DNA from 3 places in the Streptomyces sp. NPDC053513 genome. Region 1 is predicted to be linked to each of the others. Evidence: riboswitches for the same ligand, from Rfam matches in the RefSeq annotation. Region 1 holds a riboswitch; each other region holds the start of a gene.
What was found. A riboswitch is a leader RNA that binds a small molecule or an ion and turns the genes downstream of it on or off. The one in region 1 is predicted to bind thiamine pyrophosphate.
Positions count from the first base shown of each region.

Region 2: another riboswitch for thiamine pyrophosphate. It lies ahead of thiO (glycine oxidase ThiO); the one in region 1 lies ahead of ACIGW4_RS21145 (thiamine ABC transporter substrate binding subunit).
Region 3: another riboswitch for thiamine pyrophosphate. It lies ahead of thiC (phosphomethylpyrimidine synthase ThiC); the one in region 1 lies ahead of ACIGW4_RS21145 (thiamine ABC transporter substrate binding subunit).

Region 1 is NZ_JBITXP010000011.1:160,919-168,876, forward strand. It holds gene rpsB (30S ribosomal protein S2) at 1-642, shown strand, start outside; gene tsf (translation elongation factor Ts) at 745-1,581, shown strand; gene pyrH (UMP kinase) at 1,746-2,510, shown strand; gene frr (ribosome recycling factor) at 2,605-3,162, shown strand; gene ACIGW4_RS21135 (phosphatidate cytidylyltransferase) at 3,162-4,253, shown strand; gene rlmN (23S rRNA (adenine(2503)-C(2))-methyltransferase RlmN) at 4,333-5,439, shown strand; TPP riboswitch at 5,469-5,578, shown strand; gene ACIGW4_RS21145 (thiamine ABC transporter substrate binding subunit) at 5,655-6,746, shown strand; gene ACIGW4_RS21150 (ABC transporter permease) at 6,785-7,958, shown strand, end outside.
Region 2 is NZ_JBITXP010000024.1:47,966-55,923, reverse strand. It holds gene ACIGW4_RS30350 (DUF4396 domain-containing protein) at 1-595, opposite strand, end outside; gene ACIGW4_RS30345 (deoxyribonuclease IV) at 680-1,540, opposite strand; gene pknB (Stk1 family PASTA domain-containing Ser/Thr kinase) at 1,547-3,439, opposite strand; gene ACIGW4_RS30335 (thiazole synthase) at 4,002-4,796, opposite strand; gene thiS (sulfur carrier protein ThiS) at 4,802-5,002, opposite strand; gene thiO (glycine oxidase ThiO) at 4,999-6,213, opposite strand; TPP riboswitch at 6,211-6,324, opposite strand; gene ACIGW4_RS30320 (NAD(P)/FAD-dependent oxidoreductase) at 6,458-7,630, shown strand; gene ACIGW4_RS30315 (Rv2175c family DNA-binding protein) at 7,674-7,958, shown strand, end outside.
Region 3 is NZ_JBITXP010000002.1:187,825-195,782, reverse strand. It holds gene ACIGW4_RS04100 (DUF5326 family protein) at 1-217, shown strand, start outside; gene ACIGW4_RS04095 (helix-turn-helix domain-containing protein) at 460-1,224, shown strand; gene ACIGW4_RS04090 (SsgA family sporulation/cell division regulator) at 1,362-1,802, shown strand; gene ACIGW4_RS04085 (YibE/F family protein) at 1,958-3,358, opposite strand; TPP riboswitch at 3,430-3,564, shown strand; gene thiC (phosphomethylpyrimidine synthase ThiC) at 3,558-5,342, shown strand; gene ACIGW4_RS04075 (hypothetical protein) at 5,482-6,132, opposite strand; gene ACIGW4_RS04070 (metallophosphoesterase) at 6,292-7,773, opposite strand.

The sequences.
Region 1 (7,958 bases):
GAGGCCATCGCCGAGCAGGCGACGCGTGTCGGCATGCCGTACGTCAACCAGCGTTGGCTCGGTGGCATGCTCACCAACTTCTCCACCGTCTACAAGCGTCTGCAGCGCCTCAAGGAGCTCGAGCAGATCGACTTCGAGGACGTCGCCGCCTCGGGTCTCACCAAGAAGGAGCTCCTGGTCCTCTCCCGCGAGAAGGCCAAGCTGGAGAAGACCCTCGGTGGTATCCGCGAGATGCAGAAGGTGCCGAGCGCCGTCTGGATCGTCGACACCAAGAAGGAGCACATCGCCGTCGGTGAGGCGCGCAAGCTCCACATCCCGGTCGTCGCGATCCTCGACACCAACTGCGACCCCGACGAGGTCGACTACAAGATCCCGGGCAACGACGACGCGATCCGCTCCGTCACCCTGCTCACCCGCGTGATCGCCGACGCCGTCGCCGAGGGCCTCATCGCCCGCTCCGGCGCCGCGACCGGCGACTCGAAGCCGGGCGAGAAGGCCCAGGGCGAGCCGCTCGCCGAGTGGGAGCGCGACCTGCTCGAGGGTGAGAAGAAGGCCGACGAGGCCGTCGAGGCCCCCGCCGCCGAGGCCGCCCCGGCCGAGGCCGCCGCCGAGGCTCCGGCCGCGGACGCCGAGCAGGCCTGACCCTCCAGGACCTTCGGGTGACGACGGCGGGGGCCCACGAAGCCCCCGCCGTCCACCCGTGGACCCGCCCGATCTTTCAGACTTCGAGAGAGAAACAGACTCATGGCGAACTACACCGCCGCTGACGTCAAGAAGCTCCGCGAGCTCACCGGCGCCGGCATGATGGACTGCAAGAAGGCCCTGGACGAGGCCGACGGCAACGTCGACAAGGCCGTCGAGGCGCTCCGTATCAAGGGTCAGAAGGGCGTCGCCAAGCGCGAGGGCCGCTCTGCCGAGAACGGCGCCGTGGTCTCCCTCATCGCCGACGACAACACCTCCGGCGTCCTCGTCGAGCTGAAGTGCGAGACGGACTTCGTCGCCAAGGGTGACAAGTTCCAGGCCGTCGCCGCCCAGCTGGCCGAGCACGTCGCCGCCACCAAGCCGGCCGACATCGAGGCGCTGCTCGCCTCCGAGATCGAGCCCGGCAAGACCGTGCAGGCGTTCGTCGACGAGGCCAACGCCAACCTCGGCGAGAAGATCGTCCTGGACCGCTTCGCGCAGTACGCCGACGGCTTCGTCTACGCGTACATGCACCGCACGATGCCGGACCTCCCGCCGCAGATCGGTGTCCTCGTCGAGTTCGACAAGGCCGACGCCGACGTCGCCAAGGGTGTCGCCCAGCACATCGCCGCCTTCGCGCCGAAGTACCTCACCAAGGAGGACATCCCGGCCGAGGTCATCGAGTCCGAGCGCCGCATCGCCGAGGAGACCACCCGCGCCGAGGGCAAGCCCGAGGCCGCGATCGCCAAGATCGTCGAGGGTCGCGTCAACGGCTTCTTCAAGGACGCCACGCTGCTCGGCCAGCCGTACGCCCTGGACAACAAGAAGTCCGTCCAGAAGGTCCTGGACGAGGCCGGTGTCACCCTGAAGCGCTTCACCCGCATCAAGGTCGGCATCTGAGTCCGTACGCGAACAGCGACGGACACCGGACCCCGGTAGGGTCTGAAGCAGTCGGCCGCGCACGCGCAGGACGACCGCAGATCTGACGAGGAGGCCATTGCCGTACGGGATACCGAGAGGACCCAAGGCAATGGCCTCCTTCGTATGTGCACGAGGAGATCTCCATGAACCAGGGCGCCGTACAGGGCGACGACACCAACGGCAAAAAGGCCGGCCGCTACATGCTGAAGCTGTCCGGAGAGGCCTTCTCCGGCGGCACCGGCCTCGGGGTCGACCCGGACGTCGTGCACGCCATCGCGCGTGAGATCGCCGCCGTCGTCCGCGACGGCGCGGAGATCGCGATCGTGATCGGCGGCGGCAACTTCTTCCGCGGCGCCGAGCTCCAGCAGCGCGGCATGGACCGGGCCCGCTCCGACTACATGGGCATGCTCGGCACGGTGATGAACTGCCTCGCCCTCCAGGACTTCCTGGAGAAGGAGGGCATCGACTCCCGCGTCCAGACCGCCATCACCATGGGCCAGGTCGCCGAGCCGTACATCCCGCTGCGCGCCGTGCGCCACCTGGAGAAGGGCCGCGTGGTCATCTTCGGTGCGGGCATGGGCATGCCGTACTTCTCCACGGACACCACCGCCGCCCAGCGCGCCCTGGAGATCGACGCCGAGGCCCTCCTCATGGGCAAGAACGGCGTGGACGGCGTCTACGACTCCGACCCGAAGAGCAACCCCGACGCGGTCAAGTTCGACGCCCTCGAGTACGGCGAGGTGCTCTCCCGCGACCTCAAGGTCGCCGACGCCACCGCCATCACCCTGTGCCGGGACAACAACCTCCCGATCCTCGTCTTCGAACTGCTCGCCGAGGGCAATATCGCTCGCGCGGTGAAGGGTGAGAAGATCGGCACGCTCGTGAGCGACCAGGGCACCCGGGCCTGACCCGAACCGGGGAACCGCCCCGCAAGGGGATGGACAGAGCCCTGCCGGTCGTACACCGTGCAGGACACAACGCGACGACACGCAGGAGCAAGTGGTGATCGAAGAGACCCTCCTCGAGGCCGAGGAGAAGATGGAGAAGGCCGTCGTGGTCGCCAAGGAGGACTTCGCCGCGATCCGCACCGGCCGTGCGCACCCGGCGATGTTCAACAAGATCGTGGCCGACTACTACGGTGCCATCACCCCCATCAACCAGCTGGCGTCCTTCTCCGTCCCGGAGCCGCGCATGGCCGTGGTGACGCCGTTCGACAAGAGCGCGCTGCGCAACATCGAGCAGGCGATCCGGGACTCGGACCTCGGGGTCAACCCGAGCAACGACGGCAACATCATCCGGGTGGTGTTCCCCGAGCTGACCGAGGAGCGCCGCCGGGAGTACATCAAGGTCGCCAAGGGCAAGGCCGAGGACTCGAAGATCTCGATCCGCTCGGTCCGCCGCAAGGCCAAGGAGACCATCGACAAGCTCGTCAAGGACGGCGAGGTCGGCGAGGACGAGGGCCGCCGCGCCGAGAAGGAGCTCGACGACACCACCGCGAAGTACGTCGCGCAGGTGGACGAGCTGCTCAAGCACAAGGAAGCCGAGCTGCTCGAGGTCTGATGAACGACTCTTCCTGGGGGGCCCCGGCCGGTTCCGGCGGTGGGGGACCCTACCAGGGGCCTGCCCCGGCGGGTCCCGCATACGATCGGCATCAGGCGGCGCAGACTCGGCCCATGCCCATCGTGCCCGACGTTCCCGCCGGCGGATTCCAGGACGGTCACGGCCGGGGGGCCGCTCGCCCGAGCGGTCCCCTGTTCCGTGACGAGACGCCGCACGAGCACCCGCAGGAGCCCATGTCCAGCCCCACCCCGCCTCCGCCGGCGCCGCGGCAGAAGAAGAGCGCGGGCCGCGACCTGGGCGCGGCCATAGGCGTCGGGGTCGGACTCGGTGCCGTCATCATCGCGTCGCTGTTCATCTGGAAGCCGGCGTTCGTCGGCGTGATAGCGGTCGCCGTGGTCGTCGGCCTGTGGGAGCTGACCTCCCGCCTCCAGGAGCGCAAGGCGATCAAGGCTCCGCTGGTCCCGCTCGCGGTCGGCGGCGCGGCGATGGTCGTCGCCGGCTACGTCCGGGGCCCCGAGGGCGCCTGGGTGGCGATGGCCCTGACGGCGCTGGCGGTGCTCGTCTGGCGGATGACGGAGCCGCCCGAGGGGTATCTGAAGGACGTCACGGCGGGGGTCTTCGCCGCGTTCTACGTGCCGTTCCTGGCGACCTTCGTGGCGCTGCTGCTGACCGCGGACGACGGGCCGCAGCGGGTGCTGACCTTCCTGATCCTGACGGTGGTCAGCGACACCGGGGCGTACGCGATCGGCTGGCGCTTCGGCAAGCACAAGCTGGCCCCGCGGATCAGCCCCGGCAAGACCCGGGAGGGCCTGGTCGGCGCGGTGACGTTCGCGATGGCGGCGGGCGCGCTGTGCATGGAGTTCATGATCGACGAGGGTGCCTGGTGGCAGGGTCTGGTCCTCGGCCTGGCGGTGGCGGCGAGCGCGACGCTCGGCGACCTCGGCGAGTCCATGATCAAGCGGGACCTGGGCATCAAGGACATGGGCACGCTGCTGCCGGGCCACGGCGGCATCATGGACCGGCTGGACTCGCTGCTGCCGACGGCGCCGGTGGTGTGGCTGCTGCTGGCGTTGTTCGTCGGTACGGGCTGAGCAGGGGTTTCGTACGGAGGGGCTCGTTGTCCACAGGGCGGCGGGCCCTTCCTCTTATCTCTGCGACACTGGTATCACCATGCCGAAGCCCGGAGAACTCACTTTCGTCGCCCCCCGCGGAGCCAAGAAGCCGCCGCGGCACCTGGCCGACCTCTCGCCCGCCGAGCGGAAGGAGGCCGTCGCCGCGATCGGCGAGAAGCCCTTCCGCGCCAAGCAGCTGTCCACGCACTACTTCGCGCGATACGCGCACGACCCCGCCGAGTGGACCGACATCCCGGCCGCCTCGCGGGAGAAGCTGGCCGGGGAGCTGCTGCCCGACCTGATGTCCGTGGTGCGGCACATCTCGTGCGACGACGACACCACCCGCAAGACGCTGTGGCGGCTGCACGACGGCACGCTCGTGGAGTCGGTGCTCATGCGCTACCCGGACCGGGTGACCATGTGCATCTCCTCGCAGGCCGGCTGCGGCATGAACTGTCCGTTCTGCGCGACCGGGCAGGCGGGGCTCGACCGGAACCTGTCGACCGCCGAGATCGTGCACCAGATCGTGGACGGGATGCGGGCCCTGCGGGACGGGGAGGTGCCCGGGGGACCGGCGCGGCTGTCCAACATCGTGTTCATGGGCATGGGTGAGCCGCTCGCCAACTACAAGCGGGTCGTCGGCGCCATCCGGCGGCTCACCGACCCCGAGCCGGACGGGCTGGGGCTCTCGCAGCGCGGCATCACCGTCTCCACCGTCGGTCTCGTGCCCGCGATGCTGCGCTTCGCCGACGAGGGCTTCAAGTGCCGGCTCGCGGTGTCGCTGCACGCGCCCGACGACGAGCTGCGGGACACGCTGGTACCGGTGAACACGCGCTGGAAGGTCCGGGAGGTCCTCGACGCGGCCTGGGAGTACGCGGAGAAGTCGGGGCGCCGGATCTCCATCGAGTACGCCCTCATCCGGGACATCAACGACCAGGCCTGGCGTGGCGACCTGCTGGGCCGGCTGCTCAAGGGCAAGCGGGTGCACGTCAACCTGATCCCGCTGAACCCGACGCCCGGGTCCAAGTGGACGGCGTCCCGTCCCGAGGACGAGAAGGCCTTCGTGGAGGCGATCGCCCGCCACGGCGTGCCGGTGACCGTGCGGGACACCCGCGGTCAGGAGATCGACGGCGCCTGTGGACAGCTCGCGGCCGCCGAGCGCTGACCTTGTAGTCTGAGCTCGAACACATCTGCATATTCCGACAGGGGAGCGCCACAGCGCTGAGAGTGCGGTAACCGTAGACCGCAGACCCTCTGAACCTCGCCCAGGTCATTCTGGGTAGGGAGTTCGGTCGTAACTCGAGCTGTTGCGCCCTGCCCGCGTCCCCCGGACGCGGGCGGGGCCGCGTCTCTTCCTGGTCACACCCAGGAGGAATCTCAGTGAGCATCAAGAAGGCCGCTGCCGTCGCGATCGTCGTGGCGCTCGGCGTCACCGGTCTGGCCGCGTGCGGCGGCGAGGACACCCCGGCGGCGGGCAGGAGCGGCACGCCCGCGCCCAAGACCGTCACCCTCGTGAGCCACGACTCGTTCAACGCCTCCAAGGAGGTGCTGGCGGACTTCACCAAGCGGACCGGCTTCACCGTCAAGGTGCTGAAGAGCGGCGACGCCGGTGAGGCCGTCAACAAGGAGATCCTGACGAAGGGCTCCCCGCAGGGCGACGTCTTCTTCGGCGTCGACAACACGCTGCTGTCCCGCGCCCTCGACAACGGGATCTTCGTCCCGTACGAGGCGAAGGGACTGGACCGCGTCCCGGCCGCGTACCAGCTCGACAAGGAGCACCGGGTCACCCCGATCGACTCCGGCGACATCTGCGTCAACTACGACAAGAAGTACTTCGCGGACAAGAAGCTGGCGCCGCCGGTCACCTTCGACGACCTCGCGAAGCCGGCGTACAAGGACCTGCTGGTGGTGGAGAACCCCGAGCGATCCTCCCCGGGTCTCGGTTTCCTCCTCGGCACGGCCGCGAAGTACGGCGACGACGGCTGGCAGGACTACTGGAAGAAGCTCAGGGCGAACGGCGTGAAGACCGTCGACAGCTGGGAGCTCGCCTACAACCAGGAGTTCTCCGGTTCGGCCGGAGGCAAGCAGGCCAAGGGCGACCGGCCGCTGGTCGTGTCGTACGCCTCCAGCCCGCCGGTCGAGGTGCTGTACGGCGAGCCGCAGCCGAAGGTGGCGCCCACCGGCGTCTCCACGGGCACCTGCTTCCGGCAGACCGAGTTCGCGGGCCTGCTGAACGGCGCGAAGAACCCCGAGGGCGGCAAGGCGCTGATCGACTTCCTGATCTCCAAGGAGTTCCAGGAGGACATGCCGCTGCAGATGTTCGTCAACCCGGTGGCGAAGGACGCGGCCCTGCCGGAGCTGTTCACCAAGCACGGCGTGGTGATCGAGAAGCCGGAGACCATGGCGCCCGAGAAGATCGCAGAGAAGCGTGACCCGTGGATCCAGCAGTGGTCGTCGCTCGTCCTGAAGTGACCCGCGACCTCCGGGGGAGCGCGACGCGGCTGGGGCTGATGGCCCTGCCCGTCGCGTTCTTCGGGGTCTTCTTCGCCTGGCCCGTCGTGTCCATCGTGGACCGGGGGCTCCGCCCGGACGGCGCCTGGCGGTTCGGCCGGATCGGCGAGACGCTGACCCGGCCGGACATCCTCGACGTGCTCGGCTTCACCGTCTGGCAGGCGCTCGCCTCCACCGGCCTCACCCTGCTGGTGGCGCTGCCCGGGGCGTACGTCTTCGCCCGCTTCGACTTCCCCGGCAAGAGCGTGCTGCGGGCCGTCGTCACGGTGCCGTTCGTGCTGCCGACCGTCCTCGTCGGCACGGCGTTCCTGGCGCTCGTCGGCCGGGGCGGGCTCACCGACGAGCTGTGGGGGGTGCGGCTCGACACCAGCGTGTGGGCGATCCTCCTCGCGCACGTCTTCTTCAACTACGCGGTCGTCGTCCGGACCGTCGGCGGTCTCTGGTCGCAGCTCGACCCGCGCCAGGAGGAGGCCGCCCGGGTCCTCGGCGCCTCGCGCTGGACGGCCTGGCGGACGGTGACGCTGCCCGCGCTCGTGCCGGCGGTGGCGGCGGCGGCCCTGATGGTCTTCCTCTTCACCTTCACCTCCTTCGGCGTCGTGCAGATCCTCGGCGGGGAGGCGTACTCCACGCTGGAGTCCGAGATCTACCGGCAGACCGCCCGGCTGCTCGACCTGCCGACGGCGGCCGTGCTCACGCTCGTCCAGTTCGTGGCGGTCGGCGCGATCCTGGGCGTGCACGCCCGGACGGTACGGCGGCGGGAGACCGCCCTGCGGCTCGTGGCGCCGGAGCGGACCGCGCGGCGGCCGCGCGGCGCAGGGCAGTGGGTGCTGCTCGTGGGTGTGCTGCTCTCCGTGGGGCTGCTGATCCTGCTGCCGCTCGGTGTGCTCGTGGAGCGTTCCTTCGCCGGGCCGCACGGGTACGGGCTCGGCTACTACCGGGCGCTCGGCTCGCTCGACGAGTCCGGGACCTTCCTCGTGCCGCCGTTGGAGGCGATCGGTAACTCGCTGCGGTACGCGGTGGCCGCCACCGCCATCGCGGTGCTGGTCGGCGGGCTCGCGGCGGCGGCCCTGACCCGGCGTGCGGGGCGGCTCGTGCGGGGCTTCGACGCGCTGCTGATGCTGCCGCTCGGGGTGTCCGCCGTCACCGTCGGCTTCGGCTTCCTCATCACCCTCG
Region 2 (7,958 bases), on a different contig from region 1:
GGTACTGGTGGACCACCGCGTGGCCCTTGCCGCGGCCGATCATCCACTTGTTGACCGGCGTGGTCAGCACGAAGGCGACGCCGAGCGAGATCGCGAGCACGATCCAGAAGAGCGGCTCGTCGAGGTGCGCGTCCATGGCGCCGGGCCAGAGGGCGATGACGCCGTTGTCGATGATCTCCATGACGGCGATGGAGAGGGTGTCGGCGGCGAGGGCGACCTTGAAGGCCGTCCCGAAGTCGACGCCGGCCTTCAGGATGCCGCGCAGGGTGAGCGCGTAGCCGAAGAAGAAGGCCAGGACGATCGCGAGGACCATGGTCGGCAGGTTGCCCCAGCCGAACGCGGTGCCGATGATCATGCCGAGGATCTCGCCGATGGCGCAGCCGGTGAGGCAGTGCAGGGTGGCCTGGGCGGCCATGGACCAGGAGACGGTGCCGCCGGGGGTGTGGTGGCCGGCGTGGTCGGAGTGGTGGGCGTGGTTGCCGTGCTCGGCGTGACCGGCGTGGCCCTCGTGACCTCCATGGCCCTGGTGACCGTGGTGGCCCTCGTGACCTTCATGGCCTTCGTGCCCGTGATGTGCGTGTGCTTCGTGTTCCATGAGAGGTGCCCCCAACCTCGTGTACGGTTCCTGCCATCGTCAGGAACCGTATACCCCCCTAGGGTATTCCTCAAGAGGAGACGATCAACCTCGCCGCTCGCGGAGCTTCTTCAGGAGCTCGACGTCGGCGACGTGGCCCTCCTTGCCGCCCGGGGTCTCGATGACCAGCGGCACGTTCTCGGTGGCCGGGTGGCGCAGGAGTTCCCCGAAGGCCTCCTCGCCGATGTGGCCGGCCCCGATGTTCGCGTGCCGGTCCTTGTGCGCGCCCACGACGTCCTTCGAGTCGTTGGCGTGGATCAGCTTCAGCCGCCCCTCGCCGACCGTGCCCACCAGCAGGTCCAGCGTCTGTGCCGCCCCGTGCGGGCCCGCCAGGTCGTGGCCGGCCGCGAAGATGTGGCAGGTGTCGAGGCAGACGCCCAGCTTCGGGTGGTGGTCGAGCGCGTCGAAGTACGGACCGAAGTCCCAGGTCCGCGAGCAGAGCGAGAAGCCCTGGCCCGCCGTCGACTCCAGGAGCAGGTCCGGATCGTCCTCGTGCGTCAGCTCGTCGAGGAGCGGCAGCATCCGCTCCCGCACCTGGGCGAGGGCCACCTCGCGCGGCCGGCCGCCGGTCGCCGAGCCGGTGTGCACCACCACGCCCTTGGCGCCGATCTCCCGGCCCCGGCGCAGCGAGTGCCGCAGCGACTCCACCGACTTCTCCACCGTGGCCTCGGTGTGGGAGCCGAAGTTGATCAGGTACGGGGCGTGCACCCACGCCGAGATCGACTCGGCCTCGCACTCGGCCCGGAAGCGCTCGTCCTGGGCCGGGTTGCCGACCGGGGTCGCCCAGCCGCGCGGATTGGCCACGAAGACCTGCACGGTCTCGGCGCCGAGTTCACGGGCGTAGCCGAGGCCGACCGTGGCGAGGCCACCGGCCACGGGGACGTGGCCGCCGACGGGGTTGCGCATGGGTTTCTAGAGTCCCTTGATCGTGATGGTGATGGTGGAGCCCTCGGGCGCGGTCTCGCCGCCCTCCACGGACTGGCCCGCGACCGTGTCGCCCAGGTAGGGGAAGGACTTCTTGACCTCCACCTCGAAGCCCGCGTCCTCCAGGGTCGCACGCGCGTCCGCGGTCGACTGCCCCGTCACGTCCGGGACCTCGACCCGCTTCGGACCCTTGGAGACGGTGAGGGTGATGACGTCGCCCTCCGCGGCGCGGCTGCCCCCGGCGAGGGACTGGGCCGCGACGGTGCCGGCCTCCTCGGGGGAGTTGATCCGCTCCGGGGCGACCCGGACGGTGAGCCCCTCCTCCTGGAGGGCGGCCGTGGCGTCGGCGACGGTCTCGCCGCTGACGTCGGGCACGTCGACCGGGGAACCCTTGCTGACCACCAGGGCGACGGCCGAGTCGGGGCTGCGCTCGGTGCCGGGCTCGGGGTCGGAACCGATCACGGAGCCCTGCGCGACCGAGTCGCTGAACTCCTGGGTGGTCACCCCGGGCGCCAGGCCCTCCTGCTCCAGGAGGCGCTTGGCCTCCGCGAGCGGCTTGCCCTTGAGGTTGGGCACCTTCACGACCTCCGGGCCGCGGGAGAGCGTGAGGGTGACCGTGCCGTTGCCCCGGACGCGCTCCCCGGGGGCCGGGTCGACGGCCATGACCGTGCCGCGCTCGTACACGTCGCTGAAGGCGCGCTTCGTGGTGCCGACCTCCAGGCCGGCGTCGGCGAGGCGCTTCGTCGCGGCGGCCTCGGACTGGCCGAGGACGGCGGGGACCCGGGTGAACTGGCCGGAGCCGATGTACCAGACGCCGGCGCCCAGGCCGAGGGCGAGCAGGACGGCGGCGACGACGAGAAGGGGACCGCGCGGGGGCCGGCGGCGGGCGGCGGGGGGCGCCTCCGGGGCGGGCAGCCGGTTGGTGTGCAGGACGCCGCTCTCCGCGGGTACGGGACGGGCGATCACGCTCGTCCGGTCCTCGGCGGTGTCCCGGGCCTCGGACCGCGCGAGCGGAGGCACCGCGTCCAGCTGCTCGTCGCCGAGCCCGGCGCGGGCCTCGCGGAGCAGGGCGAGCAGGGCGACCGCGTCGTGCGGGCGGAGCTCGGGGTCGCGGGCCGTGGCCGACGCGACCAGGTCGTCCAGCTCCGGGGCGAGCCCCGGGACGGCGGCCGAGGGGGCGGGCACGTCGGTGTTCAGGTGCTGGTAGAGCACCTGGGCCGGGGTGTCGCCGGAGTGCGGCTTGCCGCCGGTCAGCATCTCGTAGAGGACGACACCGCAGGCGTACACGTCGGCGCGGGTGTCGGCGGTGCCGTGCTCGATCTGCTCCGGCGCGAGGTACGAGACCGTGCCGAGGACCGCGCCGGTCGTGGCCGTCGCCGAGCCCACGGCCCGCACGAGACCGAAGTCGGCGACCTTCACCCGGCCGTCGTCCCCTATCAGGACGTTCTCCGGCTTCATGTCCCGGTGTACGAAACCCGCCCGGTGCGCGGCGCCCAGCGCGGCGAGCACCGGCTCCAGGATGTCGAGCGCGGCACGGGGCGAGAGGGCGCCGCGCTCGCGTAGGACGTCACGGAGGGTGCAGCCGGCGACGTACTCCATCGCCAGGTAGACGTACGCGCCCTCGGCGCCCTGGTCGAAGACCCCGACGACGTTCGGGTGCGCGAGCCGGGCCACGGACTTCGCCTCGCGGATGAACCGCTCGACGAAGGCGGCGTCGGCGGCGAGGGCCGGGTGCATCACCTTGAGGGCGAGGACGCGGTCGAGGCGGGTGTCGACGGCCCGGTAGACGGTGGCCATGCCGCCGACGGCGATGCGCGCGTCGACGCGGTAGCGGCCGTCGAGCAGCCGCCCGACGAGGGGGTCCTGAAGGGTCGTGTCCACGGCGACGAGTCTACGAGCCGGGGGGTGGGGGGCTGCGCCTTCGGCCCCCGACTGCAGCGCACCTGTGACGCACCCGGGCCCTGGCCGCCGCCCCCCGCGCGGGCCCGGGCCCGGCTGGACGGCCCGCCCTCGCCCGCGCGGGCGCGCCCACCGGGGCGGTGCCCTTCCGCCACCCCTGCCCACGTGGGCCCGCGCCTGCGGGGGCGGCTCCCCCTGCCCGTGTGGGGCCCGCGCCCTGCGGGGCGTTGCCCCCTGCCCGTGCGGGCCGCGCCCGCTGGGGCGGTGCCCTCGCCCACCCGCCCGTGTGGGCAATCGTCCCGCTGGGGCGGGACGGGTGGGCACACGGGACGGCGCCCTCCAGCGGCGCCTCCGCATCCCGCGCCTGAACCCGCACCACGAGCCGGGTGCACCTGGGGTGCGGGTTCAGGCGCGACAGCCTCTGGCGCCGGCAGGGCGCGGGTCCGTTGTGCCCACCCGTTCCGCCCCAGCGGAACGACTGCCCACAACGGGGTGGGCCGGGGCGCCGTCGCAGCGGGGCGGCGTCCGCGGTGGTGCGGCGGTGTCAGAACGCGGGGCGTTCCGGGTCCAAGGCGGCGCGGCCCTCCGCAGGAGAGGACGCCGTGGCGAAGTGGCGGCGGGGGATCCGGCCCGCCCGGAAGGCCAGCCGCCCCGCCGAGACCGCGTGCCGCATCGCCGCGGCCATCAGCACCGGCTCCTGCGCCCGCGTCACCGCCGACGCCAGCATCACCGCCGCGCACCCCAGTTCCATCGCGAGCGCCACGTCCGAGGCCGTTCCCGCGCCGGCGTCGAGGATCACCGGGACCTCGGCCCGTTCGACGATCAGCTGGAAGTTGTGCGGGTTGCGGATGCCGAGCCCGGAGCCGATGGGGGAGCCGAGCGGCATGATCGCCGCGCAGCCCACGTCCTCCAGCTTCCGGGCGAGGACGGGGTCGTCGTTGGTGTAGGGGAGGACGACGAAGCCGTCGTCGACGAGGGTCTCGGCCGCGGCGAGGAGCTCCTCCCCGTCGGGGAGGAGGGTCCGCTCGTCCGCCACCACCTCCAGCTTGATCCAGTTCGTGCCGAGCGCCTCCCGGGCGAGCCGGGCGGTGAGGACGGCCTCGCCCGCCGTGTAGCAGCCCGCCGTGTTCGGCAGGACCCGGATGCCGAGGCGTTCCAGGACGGAGAGGACCGAGCCCTGGACCGTCGGGTCCAGGCGCCGCATGGCGACCGTCGTCAGTTCCGTACCGCTGGCGGAGAGGGAGCGTTCCAGGACGTCGAGGCTGGGGGCGCCGCCGGTGCCCATGATGAGGCGGGAGGAGAACTCCGTGCCGCCGAGGGTGAAGACGTCGTCGGACATCGGGGTCAGCCTCCCTGCACTGCCGTGAGGACTTCCACCCGGTCGCCGTCGCCGAGCAGCGTCGTGGCCCACTCGCCGCGCGGCACGACCGTCTCGTTGAGCGCCGCCGCGACGCCCGAGGGGGCCGTGGTCAGGGTCGCCACGAGGGCGTCCAGGGAGAGGGGGCCGGAGAGCTCGCGCGGCTCTCCGTTCACGGACACGTTCATGCGGGCTGCTCCTGTCGTACGGGGGAGAGACGTCGGGGGGTGAAGGGGCGCGCCTCGTCGGGGAGGGTGCCGGTGGTGAGCGCCTCGGCCATGGCGTCGCCGGTGACGGGGGTGAGCAGCACCCCGTTGCGGTAGTGGCCGGTGGCCAGGTGCAGGCCGGGCAGGTCGGTGGGGCCGAGCAGCGGCGCGTTGTCGGGGGAGCCGGGGCGCAGTCCGGCCCGCGTCTCGGTGAGCGGCAGTTCGGTGATGCCCGGGACGAGCTCGTGGGCGTCGCGCAGCAGCTCGTACACCCCGCCCGCCGTCACCGTGGTGTCCCAGCCGAGCTCCTCGCTGGTGGCGCCGACGACGAGCTCGCCGTTCTCGCGGGGCACCAGGTAGACGTGGCTGCCGCGGACGACGGCGCGGACGGTGCGGGAGAGGAAGGGCGCGTACGCGGGCGGCACCCGCAGCCGGAGGACCTGGCCCTTGACGGGGCGGACCGGCGGCAGCACCTCCTCGGGCACGCCCGCGAGCCGCCCGCTGAGGCTGCCCGCGGCGAGGACGACCTGGTCGGCCGTCAGCTCCCGGCCGTCGGCGAGCACGGCGCCGCGGGCCCGGTCCCGCACGACCGTGAGCCGCTCCACGAGGGTCCGGTGGAAGAGGACTCCGGCCCGTTCGCAGGCGCGCAGGAGCGCGGCGGCCAGCCGGCGCGGGTCGACCTGGTGGTCGCCGTCGACCCGCAGCCCGCCCCGGACGCCGGGCGCCAGCATGGGTTCGAGCCGGCGGCACTCGCGGCCGCTGAGCCATTCGGAGACGAGCCCGCAGCGGGTCTGCAGGGCGTGCAGTTCGCGCATGTGGGCGCGGTCGTCGGCGTCGAGGGCGACGGCGAGGGTGCCGCAGGCGCGGTAGCCGACGTCGTGGCCGGCGGCCTCCTCCAGTTCGGCGACGAACGCGGGGTAGCGCGCGGCGGAGGCGAGGTTGAGCCCGAGCAGGGTCTCCTCGCCGTAGTGGAGTTCGGTGACGGCGGCGAGCATGCCGGCCGCGACCCGCGCGGCCCCGCCGCCCGGGTCCGGGTCGACGACGGCGGTGCGCAGTCCGCGCTGCGCGGCCCGCCAGGCCGTGACCAGGCCGATGATGCCGCCCCCGACCACGAGGACGTCGGTCGCGAGGACGTCGGTCACGTGGGCGTCGGACACGTGGATGTCGGACGCGTGGACATCGGAAGAACGCATGGGCGTCCAGCCCCTCCCTTCGCCGGCATGACCCGGATCAGGTTCGTACGGTCGGAGGCCGTCCCAGCCTCCCTCTCAGCCCGGTGCGTCCGGGCTCCCGCGAGTGCTTTACGCCCGCCAGACTAGCCCGCGTCTCCGGGGGGCCACAGACCCCTCCCTTCCTGACGGTTCGTCAGATGCGTAAGGTGGTCGGGTGAGCGAGCAGAAGCAGGCCCAGCAGCACGTCGTGATCGTCGGCGCCGGAATGGCGGGCGTCCAGACCGCCGTCGCCCTGCGCGAGCAGGGCTTCACCGGCCCCCTGACCCTCATCGGGGCCGAACCCCACCAGCCCTACGACCGGCCGCCGCTCTCCAAGGCGATCCTCCTCGGCAAGGCCGAGGACTCCGCCTTCGAGATCGACTTCGAGGACCTCGGCATCGAACTCCGGCTCGGCCTGGACGTCACCGGACTGCGCGCCGCCGACCACGAGATCGACACCGAGGCCGGACCCGTCGCGTACGACACCCTGGTCGTCGCCACCGGCGCCCATCCCCTCACCCTGCCCGGCACCGAGGGCGTCCCCGGCGTCCACCTGCTGCGCACCCTCGACGACGCCGTGCGCCTCGGACCCGTCCTGGAACGCCGCCACTCCGTCGTGGTCGTCGGCGCCGGCTGGATCGGCGCCGAGTTCGCCACCGCCGCGCGCGAGGCGGGCTGCGCCGTCACCGTCGTCGAGGCCGCCGACCGCCCCCTCGCGGGAGCGCTGCCCGCCGAGGTCGCCGCCCCCATGGCCGAGTGGTACGGGGCGAACGGCGCCGAACTCCTCACCCACGCGCGCGTGGACACCGTCGAGCCCGGCGCGCCCGGCCGCGTCGTCCTCGCCGACGGGCGCGAACTGCCCGCCGAAGCCGTCGTCGTCGGCATCGGCGCCCGCCCCGCCACCGACTGGCTCGCCGGCTCCGGCATCGCCCTCGACCCGAGCGGCGCCGTCACCGCCGACGACCGGCTGCGCACCTCCCTGCCCGACGTGTACGCCGTCGGCGACTGCGCCTCCTTCCCCTCCGCCCGCTACGGCGAGCGGCTCCTCGTCCACCACTGGGACAACGCGCTCCAGGGCCCCCGCGCGGTCGCCGCGGCGATCACCGGCACCGCCGACGTGCCGTACGACCCGGTGCCGTACTTCTGGTCCGAGCAGTTCGGCCGCTTCGTCCAGTACGCGGGACACCACGCGGACGCCGACGAGCTGCTGTGGCGCGGCGACCCGGCCGACGAGGCCTGGTCCGTGCTGTGGCTGCGCGCCGGCGTGCCGGTGGCCCTCCTCGCGGTCGGCCGCCCCCGCGACCTGGCCCAGGGCCGCAAGCTGATCGAGGCCGCCGTGCCCGTCGACCCCGAGCGCGCCGCGGACCCGTCTGTCCCCCTGAAGGCGGCAGCCCGGTAGGGCCCGGCTACCGGCTGTCAGTCCGGGATGGCAGGCTTGTCCTGTGACCGAGATTGACGCAAAGACCGATGCTCTCGTCCCCGCCTGGCTCTTCCTCCCCGACATCGCGGAGGCGCTCGACATCGAGGTGACGCGCGTGCGGCAGCTGGTCAAGGAGGGCCAGCTCATCGCCGTCCGCCGCGAAGTGCGCCCCGGCGAGAAGATCCTCCAGGTGCCCGCTGCCTTCATCGACGGCGACAAGATCGTCAAGGGCCTCGTCGGCACCCTGACGCTCCTGCGGGACGACGGCTTCACCGACGAAGAGATGCTGGAGTGGCTCTTCACTCCG
Region 3 (7,958 bases), on a different contig from region 1:
GGCCGTACGGGAGATTCTCGCGGGGATGCCCTGGTGGGTGAAGTGGGTCGCCATACCCGTTCTCGCCCTGCTCGTCTTCGGCGGGCTGATCACCAGCGTCCTCACCTTCGTGGTCGGTCTGCTCTTCAAGGTGCTGCTCTTCGTGGCCCTCGTCGCCGGACTGGTCTACGTCGTGCGGAAGTTCAGCTCCTCCGCCAGGTCGCGCGAGGACTGGTAGCACAAGCTACTGATAGGGCTGGGGGCGGCGGAGGGTGTTAGCCCGCGCGGGGGAACGCCCTGGCCGAAACGGGTGTGGGCCCCGAGGCGGCCACTAGAGTGGAATCTCTCCGCCGTGATGGGGACTACAGGCGTAGACCTCCATACTGACCAGCGGTTTCCCAGGCCCGGCGGGCGCGCGGGGGCGGCCCCCGCGGGCGGGTGCACTGCACCCGTCCTCACGCCTGGGGGTGACCTTTGGCCATGGCTACGCAGACGGCAGCGCCTACCCTGATCGGATCGGTGCAGCGGGCGCTGAGACTCCTGGAGGCCGTGGCCTCCCATGCGGAGGGCGCCCCCGCGAAACAACTCGCCCGTGAGACGGGCCTTCCGCTGCCCACCACGTACCACCTGCTCCGCACCCTGACGCACGAGGGCTATCTGCGCCGCGACAAGGGTGTGTTCGTCCTGGGCGACGCCGCCGTCCGACTGGCCGGCGGCGGAGCTGTGCAGAATCGTCGCATCAAGATCGAAGATTCCCTTGCCCGTTGGCGGGACGAGATCGGTGTGCCCATCTACTTCGCCTTCTACCGCGAGGGCGAGGTCGAGCTGGTCGCCGTCGCCGACACCCCCTCCGCCCCCGCCGTGGAGGAATGGGCCGACTTCCGGGAGACCGCGCACGCCCATGCGATCGGGCAGTGCCTGCTGAGTCAACTCGATCTGAAATCTCGTCAAGACCACCTCGACCGCCATCCGGTGGAATCCATCACTCCGTACACGGTGCGTAATCGCCGCGTCCTTTTGGAGCGTTTGGGCGGTTTGGGGCGAATGGAGCCCCTGGTGGAACGCCAGGAATATGCGCTGGGCACGGTCTGTGCCGCGATCCCCATCACGGCGGGCTCCACGGCGGCCGCAATGGCGATTTCCCTTCCCCTCCACCAGGAAGAACGGTTGCTCCCAGCAGTCGAGCGACTACGCACGGAGATCGGAAAGCTCTTCGGGTCCCTTGCGTTCTCTATCAGTATCTGAAAAATCACTCCTTGTGATCTGCTAGTGCTTACAGCACGATTGCGTCAAGAGGCCACGGGGGATCATTCCTGGCCGTTTCGGTCACAGCTTTCAGCAGCTGTGTTCACACAACTGCTTCGTCTACTGCGGGGTGCACGATGCGAGAGTCGGTTCAGGCCGAGGTCCTGATGAGCTTCCTCGTCTCCGAGGAGCTCTCCTTCAAGATCCCGGTAGAACTCCGGTACGAGACCCGGGATCCCTACGCGGTGCGGATGACCTTCCACCTTCCCGGAGACGCCCCCGTGACCTGGGCGTTCGGAAGGGAGCTGCTGCTCGACGGGATCAACCGGCCGAGCGGGGACGGCGACGTGCACATCGCCCCGACGGAGCCCGAGCGGCTCTCGGACGTGTCCATCCGGCTCCAGGTGGGCAGCGATCGCGCACTGTTCCGGGCCAGTGCGCCGCCGCTGGTCGCCTTCCTCGACCGGACGGACAAGCTGGTTCCGCTCGGCCAGGAACGGACGCTCGGCGACTTCGAGGACCACCTGGAGGCGGCACTGGGCCGGATCCTGGCCGAGGAGAACGCCGGCCCTGCGTGAGCCCGCCTGCCTGCTTGAACCGGCGAACCCCCGCGTGAGCCTGCCTGCTTGAACCGGCGAACCCCCGCGTGAGCCTGCCCGTCTGAACCGGCGACCCCCAGCGTGAGCCTGTCCCTCTGAACCGGCGACCCTCTTCGCGAGCCGGCCCGTCCGCCTCACTTGGCGCGGCGGCGCCGCCCACCCCGTACCGCCGCCGGCTTCCCGCCCCCGGACGCCGGCCGGTCGGCGGAGACCACCAGGGCCGCGAGCACCGTGGTGACCGGAACGGACGCCACCAGACCGATCGACCCGATCAGGGTCCGCACGATCTCCTCGGCGACCAGCTCGCTGTTGGCCACCGTCCCCATGCTGCTCCGGGCGATGGAGAAGAGCAGCAGCAGCGGCAGGGCGGCGCCCGCGTACGCCAGCACCAGCGTGTTCACGACCGAGGCGATGTGGTCGCGGCCGATCCGGATCCCCGCCCGGTACAGGCCGCGCGCCCCCATGCCCGGATCGGCCTGGTGCAGCTCCCAGACCGCCGAGGTCTGGGTGACCGTCACGTCGTCGAGCACACCGAGCGAACCGATGATGACCCCCGCCAGCAGCAGGCCGGACATGTCGATCTGCGGGTACAGGCCGTGGATCAGACCGGTGTTGTCGTCGGTGTTGCCGCTGAGCGAGGCCCAGCCGATGAAGAGCGAGCCCAGCAGACCGATCAGCAGCAGCGAGACCAGCGTGCCGAGCACGGCGACCGAGGTGCGGGCCGAGAGCCCGTGACACATGTAGAGCGCGATCAGCATGATCGCGCTCGCCCCGACCACCGCCACGACCAGCGGGTTCGAGCCCTCCAGGATCGCCGGCAGGATGAAGTACGTCAGTACGAGGAAGCTCACGGCGAGCGCGATGAGCGCCATGACGCCCCGCATCCGGCCGACGACCACGACCGCGACGGCGAAGATGCCGGCGAGCAGTGCCAGCGGCAGCTTGCGGTTCACATCGGTCACCGAGTACTGCAGGTCGTGCGGTGCGTCAGGGGCGTACGCCACCACCACGCCCTGTCCCTGGTGCAGTTGGCGCGGCGCGTCCGGCTGCACGATCTCGACGAACCTGCGTCCCTTGTCCGGGCCGCTGGTGACCTCGACCGTCGCCTTCTCGCACTGCCCCTGCTGGGCGTTGACGGCCTCGCGCCCCTCCGGGGTCGAGGTGTCGCCGGTCGGCGGGACCTGGGCGGCGTTCACGTCCTTGCAGTCGACGCGCTCGACGGCGACGACCTCTCCCTGCTCGGTCTGCCGGTCGAAGCCGACGCCGGTGCGCTCGTGCGCCGGGGTGCCGCCCGGCCACAGGACCGCGAGCCCGACGACGACGGCGGCGGCGAAGGGGATCAGGATCGCGGCGATGACCTTCCGCAGATGCCGGGAGACCGGGGCGGCGGGCCCGTGGCTGTGGCTGTGTCCGTGCCCGCCGCCGCCCCCTCCTCCGGCTCCGTTTCCGTGGCCGTGTCCGTGGCCGTGTCCGGAATCGTGGGCATGGGGGTGGTCGTGGCCGTGTGGCTGGAGGGGCTGCTGGGGGGAAGTCACCGGCCGATCATCGCAAGAACGACGGGGGCCCACTGTTCAGCACGCCAGGGAGGACGCTAGCGTGGTGGCACCTTTGCACACGCGGGAGCTCGGAGCACCGGGCTGAGAGGGCGCTGATCACCGTACGCGCGTACGGGAAGAGGCTGCGCCGACCGCCGAACCTGTTACCGGGTAATGCCGGCGTAGGGAGATCGGTCTCATGACCATTCAGGATGCACGCACGCCTGCCTCCGACCAGAACCAGGCCGACGGGCAGGAGCGCACGCCGGGCTGGCACAAGGGGTACGTCCAGGGCTCACGCCCCGACCTCCGGGTGCCCGTCCGCCAGGTGCACCTCACCAACGGCAAGGACGTCACGCTGTACGACACGTCCGGCCCGTACACCGACCCCGCCATCGACACCGATGTCCGGCGGGGCCTTCCCCCGCTGCGCGAGAACTGGATCATCGCGCGCGGTGACACCGAGGAGTACGCGGGCCGTCCGGTCCGCCCCGAGGACGACGGCATCAAGCACACCTCCCCGCGCGGCGGTGGGCTGAAGAACCTCGACGCCGTCTTCCCCGGCCGTCCCCGCCTGCCGCGCCGCGGCCGTGACGGCCAGGCGGTGACCCAGCTCGCGTACGCCCGCCGGGGCGAGATCACCCCGGAGATGGAGTACGTCGCGATCCGCGAGAACGTCTCCCCCGAGGTCGTGCGGGAGGAGATCGCCGCGGGCCGCGCCGTGCTGCCGGCGAACGTGAACCACCCGGAGATCGAGCCGATGATCATCGGCAAGCGGTTCCTGGTGAAGGTCAACGCCAACATCGGCAACTCCGCCGTCACCTCCTCCATCGAGGAGGAGGTGGAGAAGATGACCTGGGCGACCAAGTGGGGCGCCGACACGGTCATGGACCTGTCCACCGGCCGCAACATCCACACCACCCGCGAGTGGGTGCTGCGCAACTCCCCCGTGCCGATCGGCACCGTGCCGCTCTACCAGGCCCTGGAGAAGGTCGACGGCAAGGCCGAGGAGCTGACCTGGGAGATCTACAAGGACACGGTCATCGAGCAGGCCGAGCAGGGCGTCGACTACATGACGGTGCACGCCGGCGTGCTCCTGCCGTACGTGCCGCTCACCGCGCGCCGCAAGACCGGCATCGTCTCGCGCGGCGGCTCGATCATGGCCGCCTGGTGCCTGGCGCACCACAAGGAGAACTTCCTCTACACGAACTTCGAGGAGCTCTGCGAGATCCTGGCGGCGTACGACGTCACCTACTCGCTCGGCGACGGCCTGCGCCCCGGCTCGATCGCGGACGCCAACGACGAGGCGCAGTTCGCGGAGCTGCGCACGCTCGGCGAGCTGAACACGATCGCGAAGCGCCACAACGTGCAGACGATGATCGAGGGCCCGGGCCACGTCCCGATGCACAAGATCAAGGAGAACATCGACCTCCAGCAGGAGATCTGCGAGGAGGCGCCGTTCTACACGCTCGGCCCGCTGACCACGGACGTCGCGCCCGCCTACGACCACATCACCTCCGGCATCGGCGCCGCGATGATCGCCTGGTGGGGCACGGCGATGCTCTGCTACGTCACGCCCAAGGAGCACCTGGGCCTGCCGAACAAGGACGACGTGAAGACGGGCGTCATCACGTACAAGATCGCGGCGCACGCCGCGGACCTCGCCAAGGGGCACCCGGGTGCGCAGGAGTGGGACGACGCGCTCTCGGACGCGCGGTTCGAGTTCCGCTGGGAGGACCAGTTCAACCTGGCCCTCGACCCGGACACCGCACGGGAGTTCCACGACGAGACGCTGCCGGCGGAGCCCGCGAAGACCGCGCACTTCTGCTCGATGTGCGGTCCGAAGTTCTGCTCGATGAAGATCTCCCAGGACATCCGGCGCGAGCACGGCGGCACGCAGCAGGAGATCGAGGCCGGCATGGCGGAGAAGTCGAAGGAGTTCGCGGCGAGCGGCAACCGCGTCTACCTGCCGCTGGCCGAGTAGTCCCCGCGCCGTCGTCCCTCAGGCCGAGTGGTCCCCGGGCCTCGTCCCTCAGGCCGAGTGGTCCCCGGGCCTCGTCCCTCAGGCCGAGTGGTCCCCGGGCCTCGTCCCTCAGGCCGAGTGGTCCCCGGGCCGTCGTTCCTCAGGGCGCCGTCGGGTCCGGTGGCGTCGCCGCGGCGAGGGCGTCGCGGAGGAAGGGGAGGATGCCGCGCTCCAGGAGGGCGTGGCGCCAGGCCTCCCTGGCGAGGGAGAGTTCGTCGTCGGCCGTGGCGGTTCCGTCCGCCGCGGCCGGCCTGTTGCGCAGGGCGGTCACGAGCAGGCCGATGCCCGCGGAGAGCAGGCCGACGGCGGCGAGGGCGGCGAAGACGAGGCCTGCCGTCAGCAGGGTCCCGCCGAACACCACGGTGGGCGCGAGGGCGTGCAGGACCCCGCCGACCAGCAGGAATATCGCGGCGGCGGTGCCCGCGAGGACGGGCAGCAGCACGGTGACGACGGCGACGACGCCGGCACCCGCGCCGGTGTCCGTGCCCTGCTCCGCTTCGGGCCTCCGGGCCCCGAGGGCCGCCCGGTTCTGCTCGCGGACCTTCACGAAGTGGTCGTACTCCAGGGCCGCGGCGGTGGTGACGAGCGCTGTCGCGTTCATCGTCATGGCGCGCAGCTGCGCGACCGTGAGCCTCGTTCCGACTCCGGCGAGATCCGGACGTGAGTGGGCGGTGCTCAGTGCGTCGTCGAGGACCCGCTCGTACTCGGCGCGGTCCTCGGTCAGCAGGTGCGGAGCCACGTTCATGTGCATCCCCCGATGCTCCGTAGGCCCGGATCAGCCGTGGGGAACGGTCGGTCGGGCGGAAACGGAGGAGAGCCTGCTACGGATGACCCGATGGTATTGCGGTGACACCGCGCCCTGACAGGGTCTTTCCGGAAATCGCCTTCCCCGGATGCGCAGCGTTATGCGTCAGTCGTTCAGGGGGAGTTGGACGACCAGTAGCTTTCCGGCCATGGTCACTCCACCGTCCATGGCGATCGCGAGACCGTCGGCGTACACGTGCGGTCCGTCGACGACCGGGCCCGCGCCGTCCTCGCCGTCCTCGGCGCCGACCTGGCCGAGGAGGTACGGGATGGGGCTGTGGCCGTGCACGATCCGGCGGCCGCCGTAGGTGGAGAGCAGCTCCTGGACGGCCTGCGGGCCGCCGTCGTCGCGGAACGCGAAGCGCTTGGTGAACTTCCGGAAGAGGTCCCAGACCTCGTCGGCGTCGTTCCGGTTGAGGATCTCGTGGACCGTGTCGTTGACGTCCTCGATGGTCTGGCCGTATTCGAGGTACGCGGTGGTGTCGGAGTGCACGAGGAGGTGGTCGTCCTCGCGCACCACGGCGTCGAGCCGGGACATCCACTGGAGGTGGACGTCCTGGAGCCGGTCCATGTCGTGCTTCTGGCCGCCGTTGAGCAGCCAGGCGGCCTGGAAGGTGGCGGTGCCCGCGCCGGAGTTGACGGGGGTGTCGCCGAAGCGTTTGGCGCCGATCAGCAGCAGTTCGTGGTTGCCCATGAGGGCCTTGCAGTAGCCGCCGGCGGCGGCGGCCTCGGCGGAGAGGCGCATGACGAGGTCGATGACGCCGATGCCGTCGGGGCCGCGGTCGGTGAAGTCGCCGAGGAACCAGAGCCGGGCGTTGCCCGCGGCCCAGCCGCCGTTCTCGTCGATGAGGCCCTGGGCGCGCAGGGCGGCCAGGAGTTCGTCGAGGTAGCCGTGGACGTCGCCGACGACGTAGAGGGGGCCGGGTCCGTCGCCGTTCGCGGGCTCCGGGGCGGGGGCCGGCTCGGGGGTGACGGAGACCTGGACGGTGTCGCCGCGGTTGATGACGGGGAGGTCGCGCTCGGTCGGGGTGTAGCCCTCGGGCGGCTCGCCGCCGGGGAAGGCGTTGCCCGGGTGGCCGGTGGCGACGGAGACGATGGAGGAGCCGGCCGGGGCGGCGGCGTACGCCGGGGCGAGCCGGTGCCCCAGGTGGAGGGTCGGGTCGGCGGGCATGGCGGCGGGCGCGGCCTGCGGCGGTGCGGGCGCGTCGGGCGGAGCCGGAGGCGCGGTGGGCGGGAGCGGTGCGGCGGCTTGCGGTGCGGGGGCCTGCGGTGCGGCCGGCGGGGCCGGGGGCGCCTCCTCGGTCGGAGGGGCTTCGGCCGGGAGGGCCTCGGCCGGCGGGGTCGGCATCGGGACGGCCTCGACCGGCGAGGGGGCGACCGGCGGGAGGTGTTCGGCGGGTGCCGGGTACGCGGGGGGAGTGAGGCGCTCGACCGGAGCGGGCTCGACCGGCGGAGCCGTCGGCGGCGTCTCCGGGGACGGCGGCTCGGCGGCGTGGCCCTGCACGGGCACGCGGGCGTACGGCGGTACGCGGAAGTCACGCAATGTCGCCGTGCGCACCACGGGCTCCTGACCGGCCCCCTGAGTCATCGACCCCTCCACCACCGTCGCGATGCCCTGCACATCGCGGACCGGCCTGGTCGGGGTGGTCCGCGGTGTCGTCCGCCCATCATAGGAATGAGGGCCCTTCCGTGTGACGCACCAGGGGTGGTGAATCCGGGTTCACTCCGGGTTAGCCGATTGTTTCGCCCGAATTGTGAAGGTCCAGTCCAGGG